4 regions of the Desulfocurvus thunnarius genome follow, and region 2 is predicted to be linked to each of the others. Evidence: predicted binding sites of a transcription regulator. Region 2 holds the regulator's gene; each other region holds the start of a gene.

Region 1 (2,200 bases), 1.5 Mb from region 2:
CCGTCCCCAGGCTTCCGCCCGACGCGCGGCGGTCACCTTGCCGCCATGGTGCCGTTGCAGTACATTGGGGGCAGACTCGCGCGAGGGGTGGAGTGCGGCCCGGGCCGGGGGATTGGCCGGGGAGCGCTTCGCGCGCGGGGAGGGGGCCTCATGGGCGCGCTTTTCGCTTTTGCCGCCGTGCTGCTGGCCATCGGCCTGGGTGCGGCCCTGATCCACGGGCGGCTGGCCGCCTTGCGGTTGCGGTATCTGGCGGCCCTGAAGCGTCTGGAGACGACTTTGCGTCGCCGCTACGATTTTGTAATGACCCTGACGGAGACCGCCTGGCGGCATTTGGCGCAGGACCAGCAGATCGGCGAAGCGCTGACGGAGCTGGCCCTGGCCCGCGAAGCCGCATCTTTGGCGACCCAGGGGGCGGCCCAGGGGGACGCCCTGACCCTGCGCGAACTGGCGCGGGCCGAGGAGCGCCTGGACATCCTGCTGGCCCGCCTGCGGGCGCTGGTCCAGCCTGCTCCCGGGCAAGCACCCCCGGCGAACCTGGGCGGCCTGTTCCTGGAGCTGGACGACGCCGCACACCATGTCGCCCTGGCCCGTCTGGCTTACAACGAGGCCGCGCGCGATTACAACGCCTACCGCGACAGCTTCCCCGCCCTGCTGCTTGCCGGTGCCTTCGGCTACGGGGAAGCGCCGCCCCTGGACTTCGGCGGCGCCCTTTTCCGCGCGCCCTCCGTTCCGGACTGCCCGACCTGCCGCCGCCGTTGAGGGCCCGGGTAGGCGCCCCGCCGCCGGGAGGAAATGGTCGGTCGACGGCGCGGTGCAAGGCGGGCGGGCAGGACTCGGGCCTGCCCGCCGCACGCCACCTGCTCGCGCTGCCGGGGCCTGCCGCTACGGGACCGCCCGATCCCAGACGTTCGAATCCTCGTAATTTTACTTTTTTGTCACCAAAGCCGACAAGGCCCCATTTTTCAGGGTGGCATATCACGCCAGATTAACAAATCTGACAAACATGACCACCTTCGTATGTTCCGTTTTTGTTAATTTTTGTGATATCTCGCAAGCCCCTCTGGCGTGAAAACTATTTAAATAATATAAATCAGCGTGTTGCAATCCTGGCCCGCTCCTTGCTCTTCGGGTGGTGCGCCTTGGCGCCAGACTCACCACAACCGTTGTTGCCTAGGAGGTTTCAGGAATGCTCACCCCCCGCTCCCTTTTGAAAAGGCCGCTCTCCGGGCTGTACTTCGCCCTGGGAGCCCTCGCCGTGGTCGCCTCGTCTCCCGTGTGCGCCCTGGCGCAGGACGCCCCCGAACTGCTGACCCAGGATAACGCCAACATCCTGTGGACCCTCGTGGCCGCCATCCTGGTCATGTTCATGCAGGCCGGGTTCGCCATGGTCGAGGCAGGCTTCACCCGCGCCAAGAACGCGGGCAACATCCTGATGAAGAACTTCGTGGACTTCGCCGCGGGTTCCATCGTCTATTTCCTCATCGGCTTCGGCTTCATGTTCGGCGACTCCATCGGCGGCTTCATCGGCGGCTCGGGCTTCGCCCTGGGCAGCGCCGACGCCACCACCGCCGACGGCATGTGGACCCTGACCTTCTGGTTCTTCCAGAGCGTCTTCGCCGCCACCGCCGCGACCATCGTTTCCGGCGGCATGGCCGAGCGCACCAAGTTCAGCACCTACATCCTGGCCAGCGTCCTGGTCACCGCCTGCATCTACCCCGTTTCCGGGCACTGGGCCTGGGGCGGCCTGTGGGGCAACGAGGGCGGCTGGCTCGAAGCCATGGGCTTCATCGACTTCGCCGGTTCCACCGTGGTCCACTCCGTGGGCGGCTGGGTGGCCCTGGCGGGCGCCATCGTCCTCGGCCCGCGCATCGGCAAGTACACCGCCGACGGCAAGGCCAACGCCATCCCCGGGCACAACATTCCCATCGCGGCCCTGGGCGTCTTCATCCTGTGGTTCGGCTGGTTCGGCTTCAACCCCGGCTCCACCACCGTGGCCGACGGCACCATCGGCTACATTGCGGTGAACACCTCCCTGGCCGCCTGCGCGGGCTTCCTGGGCGCCATGTTCACGAGCTGGATCAAGTACGGCAAGCCCGACGCCTCCATGGCCATGAACGGCGCCCTGGCGGGCCTGGTGGCCATCACCGCCGGCTGCTACGAATTGTCCCCCATCGGCTCCATCATCACCGGCCTGGGCGCA
Region 2 (2,200 bases):
CTCCGCCCTGCTGGACGAACTGGGCATCGCCAAGCTGGCGGGGCAGAAGGCCATGCACTTGTCCGGCGGCGAGCGCCGCCGCCTGGAAATCGCCCGGGCCCTGATCCTGGACCCCAAGTTCATGCTGCTCGACGAGCCCTTCGCGGGCATCGACCCCATCGCGGTGGACGATATCCAGGGCATCGTGCGCGGGCTCAAGGAGCGCGGCATCGGCGTGCTCATTTCCGACCACAACGTCCGCGAGACCCTGCGCATCTGCGACCGGGCCTATCTGGTCTACGAGGGCCGGGTCATCCTTTCGGGCACGCCGCTGGAGATTTGCGAGAATCCCCAGGCGCGCCAAGTCTACCTCGGCGAGGCTTTCAGTCTCTAATCTGGCGCGCTTCTTGCGCTTCCTCGCGCATACAAAATCCTTGCCATTTGAGTTGCAAGGCCTGGGGCTCTGTGGCATGGTCTGCCCGAGCCGCGCAGAACGGGCCCTGCCGGGCGAGGACTTTTGCCGCGCGGGCCGGGCCGCGACGGGCGGACCCCTGATCGACACGGCACCGCAGCACCTGAACACGACGGGCAACGATGGGACTTGAACTCAGACAGCAAATGAAGCTTTCGCAGCAACTGGTGATGACCCCCCAGTTGCAGCAGGCCATCAAGCTGCTCCAGCTCTCCCGTTTCGAGCTGCTGGACGTGGTCCAGCAGGAGTTGCTCGAAAACCCCCTGCTCGAGGAGAAGGGCGAAGAGGCCTTCGAGGATACTTCCGGCCGCGACGGCAAGGACGCCTTCGAGACCGCCGCCGAGCCCGAGCGCGAGCGCCCCGCCCAGGGCGACGAGGCCGTGGAGCGCGACCTGGCCCGCAACGCGGACTGGGAGAACTACCTGGGCGAATTCTCCAGTTCCTCGCGCCAGGCTTTGATGCGCGAGAGCGAAACGCCCGAGGAGGGCATGGCCTACGACGCGCGCCTGTCGGTCAAGCCCTCCCTGGAAAGCCATCTGGAATGGCAGATCTGCCTTTCGGATTTCAGCCCCGCCGAAGTGGCCATCAGCGAGGTCGTCATCGGCAACCTGGACTCCCACGGCTATCTCCAGGCCTCCTGCGAGGAGGTCGCCGCCATGGCCGGGGCCGCCACGGCCCAGGTGGAGGACGTGATCCGGCGCATCCAGCGCCTGGACCCCGTGGGCGTGGCCGCGCGCGACCCGCGCGAATGCCTGCTGGTGCAGATCGAGGTCTTCGGGTACGACGACCCCATTTTGAAGGAGCTGGTCAGCGAGCATCTGGAGGACCTGGAGAAGGGCCGCTTCAAGCCCGTGGCCCGCAAGTTCCGCCTGACCCTGGAACAGCTCAAGGAATACCTGGACCTGCTCCAGACCCTGGACCCCATGCCCGGCGCCAGCTACGGCGGCGGGGAGCCGCAGTACGTCAGCCCCGACGTGTACGTTTACGAGTACGACGGCGATTTCGTCATCGTGCTCAACGAGGAGGGCCTGCCGCGCCTGCAACTGAACTCCTTCTACATGGACGGCCTGTTGGCCAAGAATTCCAAGGACAAGGAGTACGTCCAGGAGAAGATGCGCTCGGCGGTCTGGCTGATGAAGAGCCTGTTCCAGCGCCAGCGCACGCTCTACAAGGTGGTCGAGAGCATCGTGCGCTTCCAGAACGGCTTTTTCCGCCAGGGGGTCACAGCGCTCAAGCCGTTGATTCTCAAGGATATCGCCGACGACATCGAGATGCATGAATCGACCATCAGCCGCATCACCACCAACAAGTACGTGGCCACGCCCCACGGCGTGTTCGAGTTGAAGTTTTTCTTCAACAGCGCCCTGGAGATGGACGACGGCTCCCAGGTGGGCTCGGAGTCCGTCAAGGCGCTCATCAAGCAGCTCATCGGCGGCGAGGATGCCCGCCATCCGCTGTCCGACGAGAAGATCGCCGACCACCTGAAGGACACCCTGAAGGTCAACATTGCCCGGCGCACGGTGGCCAAGTACCGCACGGCCCTGGGCATCCGCTCTTCCTCCAAGCGCAAGCAGGTTTTTTGATCGCGCGCCGGGTAGCCCTTTATTTCGATCCGGTTTCCTTCTACACTGGAATCGGCGAAAACCCGCCAGACCAGTGTCGTCGTGTCACCCAAGACAGGAGGAGATCCATGCAGATCAATTTCAACTTCAAGAACTTCGAGCCCTCCGATCATCTCAAGAAGTACGC
Region 3 (2,200 bases), 1.4 Mb from region 2:
ACCTGCTCTTCCGGCTCAAGACCATCAGCATCCACCTTCCGCCGCTGCGCACGCGCAAGGCGGACCTGAAACCCCTGGCCATGTTCCACGTCAGCCGCCTGTGCGAGCAGTACGGCATGCCTCTCAAGGGCTTCGGGTCGGATTTTTTCGAGGTCCTGGCCGCCTACCGATGGCCGGGCAACGTGCGCGAGCTGTTCAACGTGCTGGAGCGCGCCTGCGTGGCCGCCGGGGAGGAGCGGACCCTGTACGCCATGCACCTGCCCCAGGAGATCCGCATCCAGGTCACCAAGGCGTCCCTGGGGCACCCGGGCGGGCGTCCCCCGGGGCCCTGGCCCGCGCCCGTTCCGGAGCCCGCCGGGGTTTCGCGGGCCGAATCCGCCGCGCCGCAGCCTCCGGCCGCCCCCCCGGCCGCCCCTCTGTCCGGGGCGGACGCCGAAACCGGGGCCATGGACCCCTTCTTCGCCCGGCGCACGCCCTCGCTCAAGGAATTCAAGAACGAAATGGAGCGGCGCTACCTGGAATACCTGCTGGCCATGCACGGCGCGAACATCAAGGCCATCCTGCGCGATTCGGGCCTGTCGCGCTCGCATTTCTACGCCCTGCTCAAGAAGAACGGCATCGGCCAGGCCCCGGAGTAGGGCGGCGCGGCCCCGGGCCCGGCGGGAGCATGCCCCGGACGGGCCGGACCCGGCCGGTGGCGGGGCGTGAATGACGGTCGCCGAGCCCCTGGCGCCTTTCACCGATTATTGTCTTGCTCTGGCCCTTGTTCTCGGTCAGAAAATGAGTAGGCTTCCCCGTGTCCGCTTTTCCGGACGGCGGAGGCGCGGGAGCGGGCCGAAGGGCCTTGTTTGAGTGGACAAACAGTCCTCGTTCGTACTACCACTCGTTCGCCGGGGACTGGCACGTTTCTTGTTTACGGCGCCCCGGGGCGAACCTGCCCGGGCCTGGAGCAGGCGCCGCACCCCAAGTTTTCTCGTGATGCAAAAATAAAGGAGAGGTACCTATGTCGAAAAACATGAAGACGATGGACGGCAACACCGCGGCCGCGCATATCGCCTATGCGCTGTCCGACTGCGCCGCCATCTACCCCATCACCCCGTCCACGCCCATGGGCGAGCTGGCCGACGACTGGGCCGCCCAGGGCCGCCTGAACCTGTTCGGGCAGACCTGCGACGTGAAGCAGATGCAGTCCGAGGCGGGCGCCGCGGGCGCGGTCCACGGCATGCTGGCCGGCGGCGCGCTCACCAGCACGTTCACCGCCTCCCAGGGCCTGCTCCTGATGATTCCCAACATGTACAAGATTTCCGGCGAGCTGCTGCCCGGCGTGTTCCACGTCACCGCCCGCGCCGTCGCCGCCCACGCCCTGTCCATCTTCGGCGACCACCAGGACGTGATGGCCTGCCGCCAGACCGGCTTCGCCATGCTGGCTTCCGGTTCGGTCCAGGAGGCCATGGACATGGCCCTGGTGGCCCACCTGTCGGCCATCGAGTCCAGCGTGCCCTTCCTGCATTTCTTCGACGGCTTCCGCACCTCCCACGAGATCCAGAAGGTCGAGGTCATCGACTACGAGGACATCAAAAAGATCGTCAACTGGCAGGCCATCGAGGACTTCCGCGCCCGGGGCATGAACCCCGAGCACCCCGAGATTCGCGGCACCGCCCAGAACCCCGACATCTACTTCCAGGGCCGCGAAGCCGCCAACCCTTACTACAACGACGTGCCCGGCATCGTGACCTCCAGCATGAAGAAGGTCACCTCCATCACCGGGCGCAAGTACCACCTGTTCGACTACGTGGGCCACCCCGAGGCCGACCGCGTGGTCATCGCCATGGGCTCCGCCTGCGAGACCCTGGAAGAGGTGGTCAACTACCTGAACGCCCAGGGCCAGCGCGTGGGCCTGCTCAAGGTTCGCCTGTTCCGCCCCTTCGTCACCGAGGCCTTCCTGGCCGCCCTGCCCGCCACCTGCGGTTGCGTGACCATCCTCGACCGCACCAAGGAGCCGGGCGCCCTGGGCGACCCGCTCTACCAGGACGTGTGCACCGCCTTCATGCAGCACGGCAGCGCCCCGACCCTCGTCGCCGGGCGCTACGGCCTGGGCTCCAAGGAGTTCACCCCGGCCATGGGCAAGGCCGTGTACGACAACATGCTGGCCACCCAGCCCAGGAACCACTTCACCGTGGGCATCGTGGACGACGTGACC
Region 4 (2,200 bases), 680 kb from region 2:
CGGTGTCCGTCAGCGGGCGGCCCAGGGCGGCGGAGGCGCTGCGCACGCGGCGGGTGGCCTCGCCCACGGCGGGCCCGGGGATGTCGCGGCCCATGCGGTCCATGGCGGCGGCCACGGCGGCGCGTCCGCTCTTGGCGCCCAGGCGCACCTGGCGCGCCCCTCGGGGGCGCCCACGGCCCCGGGGGGGAAGGGCTCGAACAGGGCCGGGTCGCGCAGCATGCCGTGGGCGTGCAGCCCGCTTTCGCAGGCGAAGATGTCGCGCCCGCAGATGGGCTTGTCGCGCGGGATGGGCACGTCGGCCGCGGAGCTGACCAGCAGGCAGGCCTCGCGCACGGCGCGCAGGTCGTAGCCCGCGCCGCCCCGGCGCAGCACGAGGTAGGAGGCGACCTCTTCCAGGCGGGCCACGCCCGTGCGCTCGCCGATGCCCAGCACGCTCACGTCGGCCCAGCGGGCTCCGGCGCCCAGGGCGGTCAGGGCGTTGGCCGTGGCCATGCCGAAGTCGTCGTGGCAGTGCACGCCCACCTCGCCGGGGAACACCTGGCGGACCATCTCCACCAGCCGGGCGGCGCCCGTGGGGTCGAGCACGCCCACGCTATCGGCCAGGCGCACGCGGTCCACGCCCAGGCGCGCGCAGTGGCGCGCGGCTTCGAGCAGGAAGCCCTCGTCGGCCCGCGAGGCGTCTTCCAGGCCGACGGAAACGTAGGCCATGCCCCGGTTGCGGGCCAGGGGAACGACGTTGCGCATGCAGCGCAGCAGCTCCTCGCGCGTGGTGCCCAGGCGCGAGCCCAGGTGCGCGTCGGACACGGGCACCCCCAGGTTCAGGCGCGCGGCTCCGGCGGCGGCGGCCAACTCCACGTCGGCGGCCTTGAGCCGCGACCAGACGGAAAGCGCCGTGGGGTCGGCCAGGCCGCGCGCCCAGGCGAGCAGGTCGGCCAGCCCGTCCTGCCCGGCCCATCCGGCCTCGATTTCCTCCACCCCGGCCCGGACCAGCAGCTTCACGATTTCCCGCTTGGCGGAGGTGTCGAAATAGACGCCGTAGGTCTGGGCGCCTTCGCGCAGTGTCGTGTCTATGAGCATCGGGTCTCTCCTTGTCTGCGGCCGGTTCCGGTCGGTTCGTTCCCCGACGTATTGCAGGGATGGTGCCAGGAAGGTCTTTGCGATTATCTTTAATTATTGCACCGTGTTGTTTTGGCGTGGAGCCGGGAGTGCCCTACCAAAGCGTAGGAACCTACGCTTTGGTAGGGCCGGGAAGGCTGCTTTTGTAGCCTTTGCGGGCCGGGGGGAGGGGGCCTGGATTTTATTATGAAGCAAACCTGCATATTAGCGCATTCAGTCTGCTCTGGCACGCCCTTTGCCCTAGGCCCCCCAAGACACCAACCCATTCCCCGAGCACTTACAACCTGGGAGGCAGACAATGCGAAAGGTAGCAATCTATGGAAAGGGCGGCATCGGCAAGTCCACCACCACGCAGAACACGGTGGCGGGGCTGGCCGAGATGGGCCGCAAGGTCATGGTCGTCGGCTGCGACCCCAAGGCGGACTCGACCCGCCTGCTGCTGGGCGGCCTGGCCCAGAAATCCGTCCTCGACACCCTGCGCGAGGAAGGCGAGGACGTGGATCTCGCCGATATCCGCAAGCCCGGCTTCGGCGGCACCTGGTGCGTGGAGTCCGGCGGCCCCGAGCCGGGCGTGGGCTGCGCCGGTCGCGGCATCATCACGTCCATCAACATGCTGGAGAACCTGGGCGCCTACGAGGAGTCCGAGGGCCTGGACTACGCCTTCTACGACGTTCTCGGCGACGTTGTGTGCGGCGGCTTCGCCATGCCCATCCGCGACGGCAAGGCCGAGGAGATCTACATCGTGTGCTCCGGCGAGATGATGGCCATGTACGCGGCCAACAACATCTGCAAGGGCATCATGAAGTACGCCCAGTCCGGCGGCGTGCGCCTGGGCGGGCTGATCTGCAACTCGCGCAACGTGGATAACGAGAAGGAGATGATCCAGGAGCTGGCCAAGAAGCTCGGCACCCAGATGATCTACTTCGTGCCGCGCGACAACGACGTGCAGCGCGCCGAAATCAACCGCAAGACCGTCATCGAGTGGGACGGCGCGGTGAGCCAGGCCGACCACTACCGCAACCTGGCCAGGGCCATCGACGGCAACGAGATGTTCGTCGTGCCCAAGCCGCTGGCCATCGAGGAA

What was found. The regulator sigma-54, encoded in region 2, starts transcription at its own class of promoters, with help from an activator protein. The targets are predictions, from matches to a motif close to CTGGCACGGNNNNTGCTT.
Region 1: ACZ5KV_RS08595 (ammonium transporter) is a predicted target of sigma-54. The motif match lies at 1,107-1,124, and genes of this name have one in related genera.
Region 3: nifJ (pyruvate:ferredoxin (flavodoxin) oxidoreductase) is a predicted target of sigma-54. The motif match lies at 898-915, and genes of this name have one in related genera.
Region 4: nifH (nitrogenase iron protein) is a predicted target of sigma-54. The motif match lies at 1,340-1,357, and genes of this name have one in related genera.

What each region holds. Positions count from the first base shown of each region.
Region 1 is NZ_AP042411.1:1,980,404-1,982,603, reverse strand. It holds gene ACZ5KV_RS08600 (LemA family protein) at 151-759, shown strand; gene ACZ5KV_RS08595 (ammonium transporter) at 1,187-2,200, shown strand, end outside.
Region 2 is NZ_AP042411.1:3,449,879-3,452,078, forward strand. It holds gene lptB (LPS export ABC transporter ATP-binding protein) at 1-373, shown strand, start outside; gene rpoN (RNA polymerase factor sigma-54) at 574-2,034, shown strand; gene hpf (ribosome hibernation-promoting factor, HPF/YfiA family) at 2,142-2,200, shown strand, end outside.
Region 3 is NZ_AP042411.1:1,273,582-1,275,781, reverse strand. It holds gene ACZ5KV_RS05500 (sigma-54-dependent transcriptional regulator) at 1-638, shown strand, start outside; gene nifJ (pyruvate:ferredoxin (flavodoxin) oxidoreductase) at 1,004-2,200, shown strand, end outside.
Region 4 is NZ_AP042411.1:513,638-515,837, reverse strand. It holds gene ACZ5KV_RS02280 (LeuA family protein) at 10-1,077, opposite strand; gene nifH (nitrogenase iron protein) at 1,415-2,200, shown strand, end outside.